2 linked regions of the Aggregicoccus sp. 17bor-14 genome follow. Each later gene encodes a partner of the first gene's protein in a complex. Links are inferred from orthologs where the notes say so. Each region holds a gene or a part of one and is shown on either strand. Other genes may lie near its edges.

The links.
Region 2: the proteins of tsaE (region 1) and tsaD are in contact, whole or in part, in a crystal structure (PDB 6N9A), measured with the Thermotoga maritima proteins. The link is inferred for Aggregicoccus sp. 17bor-14 from one-to-one orthologs. Residues at the interface, in WP_004082108.1 of Thermotoga maritima: Leu37, Gly38, Lys46, Lys57, Val59, Lys60, Ser61, Thr63, Phe64, Thr65, Leu66, Met67, Val69, Pro71, Tyr82, Arg83, Leu84, Asp86, Asp88, Phe89, Asp93, Ile128, Asp130, Glu131, Arg134; in WP_004082750.1 of Thermotoga maritima: Cys10, Asp11, Arg49, His50, Leu82, Gly84, Gly135, Gly136, Glu154, Thr155, Leu156, Asp157, Asp158, Ser159, Glu162, Asp165, Lys166, Arg169, Leu170, Tyr175, Lys213, Thr214, Leu217, Tyr218, Gln221, Arg222, Asn324.

What each region holds. Positions count from the first base shown.
Region 1 is NZ_VJZZ01000008.1:296,235-300,061, reverse strand. Bases 161-3,160 are described here. They hold tsaE (tRNA (adenosine(37)-N6)-threonylcarbamoyltransferase complex ATPase subunit type 1 TsaE), read left to right. Parts: upstream 161-1,414; coding sequence 1,415-1,906; downstream 1,907-3,160. Other genes in these bases: FGE12_RS17390 (M4 family metallopeptidase), read right to left, coding at 1,988-3,160; FGE12_RS17400 (NAD(P)H-hydrate dehydratase), read left to right, coding at 161-1,418. Outside these bases: more of FGE12_RS17400, read left to right, coding at 1-160; more of FGE12_RS17390, read right to left, coding at 3,161-3,827. UniProt on the Escherichia coli protein: Required for the formation of a threonylcarbamoyl group on adenosine at position 37 (t(6)A37) in tRNAs that read codons beginning with adenine.
Region 2 is NZ_VJZZ01000009.1:243,539-247,280, forward strand. What follows is about bases 250-3,164. They hold tsaD (tRNA (adenosine(37)-N6)-threonylcarbamoyltransferase complex transferase subunit TsaD), read left to right. Parts: upstream 250-1,165; coding sequence 1,166-2,164; downstream 2,165-3,164. Other genes in these bases: FGE12_RS18830 (response regulator), read left to right, coding at 250-1,140; rsmA (16S rRNA (adenine(1518)-N(6)/adenine(1519)-N(6))-dimethyltransferase RsmA), read left to right, coding at 2,175-3,080; FGE12_RS18845 (hypothetical protein), read right to left, coding at 3,100-3,164. Outside these bases: more of FGE12_RS18830, read left to right, coding at 1-249; more of FGE12_RS18845, read right to left, coding at 3,165-3,423; FGE12_RS18850 (deoxynucleoside kinase), read left to right, coding at 3,680-3,742.

The sequences.
Region 1 (3,827 bases):
CGGTGCGCGGCCTGCTGCGCCCCGGCGGCCGCGTGGCGCTGCTCTGCGGTCCCGGCAACAACGGCGGCGACGGGTGGGTGGCCGCGCGCCTGCTGCTCGCCGGCGGCGTGCGCGCCGAGCTCGCGCTGGTGGGGGAGCGCGCGCGGCTCTCCGCCGAGGCCGCGCGCAACCTCGAGGTGCTCGAGGGCGCCGGGGGCGAGGCGCTCGCGCTCGAGGCGCTCGCGCCGCTCCGCGAGGGGGACGTCGCGGTGGACGCGCTGCTGGGCACGGGCTTGAGCCGCGCTCCGGAGGGCCCCTTCGCCGAGGCCATCCGCTGGCTCGAGCGCCAGCGCGAGGCCGGGGCGAAGGTGGTCAGCGCGGACCTGCCCAGCGGGCTGCACAGCGACTCGGGCCAGGCCTTCGAGCCCTGCGTGCAGGCGGACCTCACGGTGGCCTTCGGCGCCGCGAAGCTGGGACAGGTGCTGCAGCCGGGGGCAGCGCGCTCCGGCGAGCTCTCGGTCGCGGACATCGGGCTGCCCGCGGGCGTGCTCGAGCGCCTCGCCGGAGAGAGCGCGCACCTGGTGGAGGCCGCGGACGTGCTCGCGGCCTTCCCGGCGCGCGAGGCGGACACGCACAAGGGCACCTTCGGCCACGTGCTGGTGGTGGCGGGCAGCCGGGGCAAGTCGGGGGCTGCCGCGCTCTCGGGCCAGGGGGCGCTGCGCGGGGGCGCGGGCCTCGTCACCGTGGCCACGCCGGCGGACGCGCTGGACGCGGTGCTCGCGCACGCGCCCGAGCTGATGGGCGTGCCGCTGCCGGCGGGGGCGGCGCTGGGGCCCGAGCACCTGGACGCGCTGCTCGCGGCGGCCGAGGGCAAGGATGCGCTGGTGCTGGGGCCGGGCTTACCGCGCGGGCCCGGGACCGCGGCGCTGCTCGGCGAGCTGCTCTCGCGCGTGGAGGCGCCCGCGCTGCTGGATGCAGACGCGCTCAACGCCGTCTCCGAGGATCTCTCCGTGCTCGCGCGCGCGAAGGGGCCGCTGGTGCTCACCCCGCACCCGGGCGAGATGGCGCGCCTGTGTGGGCAGCCCACGAAGCAGGTGCAGGCGGCGCGCGTGCAGGTGGCGCGGGACTTCGCGCGCGCGCACGGCGTCACCCTGGTGCTCAAGGGCTCGCGCACCCTCACCGCGCTCGCGGACGGGCGCGTGTACGTGAACCCCACCGGCAACGCCGGCATGGCCACCGGCGGGGCAGGGGACGTGCTCTCGGGCCTCACCGGCGCGCTGCTCGCGCAGGGGCTCGAGCCCGCGGTCGCCGCGTGGGCCGCGGTGTACGCGCACGGGGCCGCGGGAGACCTCGCGGCTCGACGCCGGGGACAGGCGGGGCTGCTCGCGCGCGACCTGCTCGAGGGGCTGTGCGAGCTCTGGGTGGGGTGGCAGCGATGACGCTCCCCACGCGCTCGCGCACACTCGTCTCGGGCTCTCCCGAGCAGACGCACGCGCTCGGCGTGCGGCTCGGGCGCCTGCTGCAGCCGGGCGACTTCGTGGGGCTGGTGGGGGACCTGGGCGCGGGCAAGACGCACTTCGTGCGCGGAGTGGCGGAGGGCGCGGAGGTGGACCGCTCCGAGGTCGCGAGCCCCACCTTCGCCATCGTGTATCCGTACCGGGGCCGCGTGCCGCTCTACCACGCGGACCTCTACCGGCTCGCGGACGCGGACGAGCTCTACGCCACGGGCTTCCACGACCTGGTGGGCGCGGACGGCGCGGTGCTGGTGGAGTGGCTGGACCGCGTGCCCGAGGCCGCGCCCCGCGAGCACCTGCGCCTCACCTTGAGCGCGGACCGCGAGGACCCGGAGGAGCGCAGCCTCCAGGCCGACGCGGTGGGCGCGCGCGCCGTGGCGCTGCTCGAGGCGTGGCTGCCCGCGCAGGGCTGAGGTTGTCGCCGGCGAAAAACGAGCGGCGCCCGGGGCCACGAGGGCCACCGGGCGCCGCAGGACTTCAGGTCACGGACCGGGCTAGTAGGTGCCGGACAGCGTCACGCCCGAGTACGCGCTGTACGCGTTGAGCATGATGTACCAGTCGCCGGCGGCCGGAGCGCTGATGGTGCAGGTCTCCGCGTTGCCGGTGAGGTACGGGCGGCAGTTGTAGGTGGTCGTGGTGGGCTTCGCGCCGGAGCGGACGTAGAGGTCCGCGTCGCCCGTGCCACCGCTGATCTTCACGGTGAGCGAGGGACGGCCCGACGGCACCGAGATCTTCCAGTACTGCGAAGAGCCGGTCGCGCCGGAGATGTTCGACACGGGCACGCCGTTGGTCAGCACCGGCGTGGTGTCGGTGCCGCCGCCCGCGGTGTACGAGCCCACGATGCTCACGCCGGAGAAGGCCGAGTAGGCGTTGAGCATGATGTAGTAGGTGCCCGCGCTGGGCGCCGCGAAGGTGCAGGTCTCGGCGTTGCCGGTGAGGTACGGGCGGCAGTCGTAGGTGGTGGTGGTGGGCTGCGAGCCGAAGCGCACGTACATGTCCGCGTCACCCGTGCCGCCGCTGATCTTGATGCTCAGGTTGGTGGCGCCCGCCGGGACGGCCAGCGTGTAGTAGACGTTCGCGCCAGTCGCGGCGCTCTGGCCCGTGAGGGTCACGCCGTTGCTCAGCGCGGTGGAGCCGGTCGGAGGAGGCGGGGTGGTGCCGCCGGGCACGCCCACCGCGTCCCAGGCCTGGGTGACGGAGGCCGCCACGGTGCTCCCGTAGAGGTCGGTCGCCGCCTGCACGGTGGCGTTGCGCGCGCCCTGGAAGTTGGTGGACGCGGTCATGTAGTTGGCGTTGGCGCGGTAGAAGATGGCGCCGGCCTTCTGCGTACCGATGCCCGTCACGTTGACGGTGGTCTTGGCGCGCGGGTGCGTGCCGCCCGTGGACAGCAGCTTGAACGCGAGGTTCGCGATGCCCGAGTTCGAGTGCACGCCGCCGTTGTCGGAGGTGCCCGTGTAGCGCTCGGGGTAGTAGTCCTTCGAGGAGCCGTCCTGGGTGGGGTTCGCCATGTAGCGCAGCGCGTCGCCCGCGGTGCCCGGCGTCCAGATGTCCTCGCCGATCTTGAAGACGTCCGCGTCGGTCGCCCAGGTGCGGGTCCAGCTCTCGCAGTAGGCGGCGAAGATGTCGCTCATGCCCTCGTTGAGCGCGCCGGACTCGCCCGAGTAGGTGAGGTTGGACTCGTTCTCGGTCACCGCGTGGGTGAGCTCGTGCACGGTCACGTCCAGGTCGCGGCCCAGCGGACCGGACTGCACGCCGTCGCCGTCGCCGTACACCATCTGGGTGCCGTCCCAGTAGGCGTTGACGTAGTTGGTGCTGTAGTGCACCGAGCTCTTGAGCTGCGCGCCGGCGCCGTTGATGGAGTCGCGGCCGAAGTTCGCGCTGTAGCAGTTGTAGGTGGTGCCGAGGTGATCGTAGTTCTGGTCGATCGTCGCATCACCCGTGGTGGCCCCACCCTCGCTGCGGCGCAGCGTGCCCGGCAGGGTGCTGCCGTTGTTCGCCGAGTACACGACGCGGTTGAGCGCGCTGTGGATCTGCGGCTGGCGCTCGAGGAGGCTGCCGTCCTGCGCGCTCACGTAGACGAGGTCGCGCACGGGGGTGCCATCGGCGCGGGCGCCGGTGACGGTCACCTGGTACGCGAGCGACATCGCGCCGGTGTCGGACTTGAGGAAGTACACGAGCCGGCCGCTGCTCGCGGCAGCGCCCTGCACCTCGTCCGAGGCGCGGGTGGCCGCGACGCTCGCCGCCTCGGCGGCGATGCGCGGGGTGGCGGAGAGGCTCACGCCGTCGCGCGCGGTGCCGTTGACCGCATAGATGGTGCCCTCCTTGTTCACGTGG
Region 2 (3,742 bases), on another replicon or contig:
GATGGCCTGGGCGCCGCGAGCACCTGGGGCCCCTCGCCGTCGTGGTCGCCCTCGGTCTCCCAGTCCACCCCCGCCGCGCCGCGCGTGACGTCTGAGACGCCCGTGGCCGCAGCACCCGCGCCGGTCGCTCCCGCTCCCGCTCCCGTGGCCGCCGCTCCGGCTTCCGTGGAGCCCGCTGCCGCGTCGCGCCCGCCCGTGTTCGGGGGCGCCGCCATCGACGCGCCGAAGCCGCTTCCGCCGCCCGAGCCCGTGGCTGCGCCCGTGCCCGCGCCCGAGCCGGTGGCTGCCAAGCCCCCGCTCGCGCTCCCGCCCCATCCGGGCCACGGCACGCCCGCGCAGGGCACGCCGGTGGCCGCCGCCGCGCCGATGAAGAGCTTCGCCGTGAGCGCGGAGCCTCCCTCCCGCACCGGCCTCTTCGTGGGGCTCGCCGTCGGCGCGCTGCTGCTCGGTGCCGCCGTCGTGTGGGGCGTGCGCCGGCCGGCCTCGCCTGCGCCCGCGCCCGAGGTCCAGGCGCCGGCGCCCTCCGCGGCGGCGCCTGCGGCGGTCGCCCCGCCTCCGGCCACGGCGCCCCAGGCGGCCGCGCCCGAGGCCACCGCGCCCGCAGTCGCTGCTGCTCCCGCGCCCGCGACGGCGGCCCCCGCTGCCCCTGCGCCGAGTGCAGCGGCGCAGCAGCCCACCGCGGCGCCCACGGTGACCGCGCCGGCGCCCACGCAGCCCGTCGCCTCGCCCGAGACTCCTGCCGCTGCCCCCGCGCGCGCAGGCGGGGAGGCCGACTACCCGCAGCTGATGAAGCTCGCGCAGGCCGCGAACGCCGGGCAGCGCTTCCGGGCCGCCGCGGTGAGCTACCGCAAGGCGCTCGCGCTGCGCCCGGACTCGATGGATGCCAAGGCCGGCCTGGGCATCGCCCTGGTCAACAGCGACCCCGGCAACTCGGGCTACCGCGAGGCGGTGCGCCTGCTGCAGGAGGCGGTGAAGGCCGAGGACGGCAACGCGCGCGCCTGGCTCGCGCTCGGCATGGGCCTGCAGTTCACCGGGCAGAACGCGCAGGCGGCGCAGGCCTACCGCAAGTACCTGCTCCTCGAGCCGGCAGGCTCGTCGGCAGCAGACGTGCGAGCGATGCTGAAGGAACTCGGCAACTAGCCGGGCGGCGTGTTAACCCCAGGCCGTGCTCGTACTCGGCCTGGAGACCTCCTGCGATGAGACCGCTGCGGCGCTGGTAGAGGACGGCCGGCGCGTGCTCTCCGACGTCGTGTCCACCCAGGTGGACATCCACCGGCGCTGGGGTGGGGTGGTGCCGGAGCTCGCCAGCCGCAACCACGTGGTGCAGGTGATGCCGGTGCTGCACGAGGCGCTCACGCGCGCGGGCAAGCGCCTGGACGACGTGGACCTCATCGCCGTCACCTCGGGCCCCGGCCTCATCGGCGCGCTGCTGGTGGGCCTGCAGGTGGCCAAGAGCCTCAGCCTCGCCACCGGCAAGCCCTTCGTGGGCGCGAACCACCTCGAGGGCCACCTGCTGGCCATCCGCCTCCTGGAGGACGCGCCCGAGCCTCCCTTCCTCGGGATGGTGGTCAGCGGCGGCCACACCAGCCTCTACGAGGTGCAGGCCTACGGGCGCTACCGCCTGGTGGGCAGCACCCGCGACGACGCGGCCGGCGAGGCCTTCGACAAGACGGCGCGCATCCTCGGGCTGCCGTACCCGGGCGGGCTGCCCATCGATCAGCTCGCCCAGAAGGGCGACCCCACGGCCATCCGCTTTCCGCGCGCGCTGCCGCAGACGGACCACTTCGACTGGTCCTTCAGCGGGCTGAAGACCTCGGTGCTGCACCACGTGAAGAAGCACGGCGTGCCGCAGGGCCAGGCGCTCGCGGACCTGTGCGCGAGCTTCCAGGAGGCCGTGGCGGACAGCCTCAGCCGCAAGTTCGTGCTCGCGGCGAAGCGCCTCGGCCTCACGCAGCTGGTGGTGTGCGGCGGCGTGGCGGCCAACTCGCGGCTGCGCAGCCTGTGCCAGGAGCGCGCCGAGGAGCGGGGCCTGAAGCTGTTCCTCCCGCCGGTGCGCCTGTGCACGGACAACGGCGCGATGATCGCGGTCGCCGGCTACGAGGCGTGGCGGCGCGGACTGCGCGGCGACTTCCGCCTCGCGGCGGACCCCGCCTGGCGCATGTGAGGAAGGCCCCGTGACCCGCAGCTTCACCTTCGACTCCCCCCGAGACATCCTCAAGCGCCACGGCCTGCAGGCGAAGCACAGCTGGGGCCAGAACTTCCTCGGCGACCCGGACGCGCTCGAGCAGATCAGCGACGCGCTCCTGCTGCGCAAGGACGAGCCCGTGGTGGAGCTGGGCCCGGGGCTCGGCCACCTCACGCGCTTCCTCGCGGCCACCGGCGCGCGCGTGACGGCGGTGGAGCGCGACCGGGACATGGTCGCGGTGCTGGAGAAGGAGGCCATCCCCGGCGTGAAGGTGGTGGCGGGCAACGCCGCCACGGTGGACTTCGCCGAGGTGGCCGGCGCGCCCGAGGTGGCGGTGGCGGGAAACCTCCCGTACCACCTCACCAGCTCCATCCTCTTTCGCGTACTCGAGCAGCGCCGCAGCGTGACGCGCGCGGTGTTCACGCTGCAGAAGGAGGTCGTCGTGCGGCTCGCGGCGAAGCCGGGCGGGCGCGACTACGGCCTGCTCAGCGTGCTGCTCGGGCTCTACTTCGAGGCGGAGAACCTGCTCACGCTGGAGGCCGCGCGCTTCCATCCGCCCCCCAAGGTGGACTCGGCGGTGCTGCGGCTCACGCGCCTGCCCGCGCCGCGCGCCCCGGTGCTCAGCGACACGCGCTTCATCCGCGTGGTGAAGGCGGGCTTCGCCCAGCGGCGCAAGACGCTGCTCAACTCGCTCAAGAGCGACCGCACGCTCGTCGCGCCGGAGCTGCTCCCGCAGGCGCTCGCGCAGGCGGGCCTCGAGCCCACGCGGCGCGCCGAGACGCTCGCGCCCGAGGAGTTCGCCGCGCTCGAGCGGGCCCTGGGCACGCTCGCGCCCGAGTCCGGCACCACGCCGCTGGGCGGCGCAGCGCCGGACGCCGACGACGCGGCGGAGTAGGGCAGGGCGGCGCGAGCGCTCAGAAGCGCTTGCGCTCGGCCACCTGGCGCAGCAGCCCGCCGTTCTGGGCGAGGTAGCGGCGGAACTCGTCCTCCGGGATGCGCATGCGCGCGAGCACGCCGGAGAGGATCTCCTCCAGCTCCCGGTTCGGCTGGCGCTTGAGCTCCATCGCCGCCTTGAGCAGGGCCACGCCGTACAGGGGGCTCGCCTCGATCGGCTCGGCGGGCTCGTGGCCCGCAGGCGCTCCGACCGCGCGGCCGTCCGCGTCCTGGCGCACGCGTGCCTCCGCGCTGCGCTCCTGGAGGTGCACCACCGCCGCCTTCACCCGCTGCCCTCGGCTCATGCGCCCCGTAGCCTCCCCAACCATCCCTGTTGCAGGGTGTCGCTTGGTGTCGAACGGCGGTGCGCAAGGTAGGTGAAGCGCCACGGCCGCGTCAACGGCCGTGCTCGCGCGCGGGCTCGCGCCCCAAGCGCCTGGAACCGCTCGCGTTTTTTCGCGCGAATTGCCCGCGCCGCGCCGCGCGTGGTTAGGTGCTCGGCGCGCGCTGCGGGGCCGGAAAATCGGCCCCGGCGCACGTTCTCGGAGGGAAGGGCAGGCCATGGAACCGCGGCAGAACGACTCCCGGAACGACCCGCGCAGCGACCCGCGCTACATCGTGGTC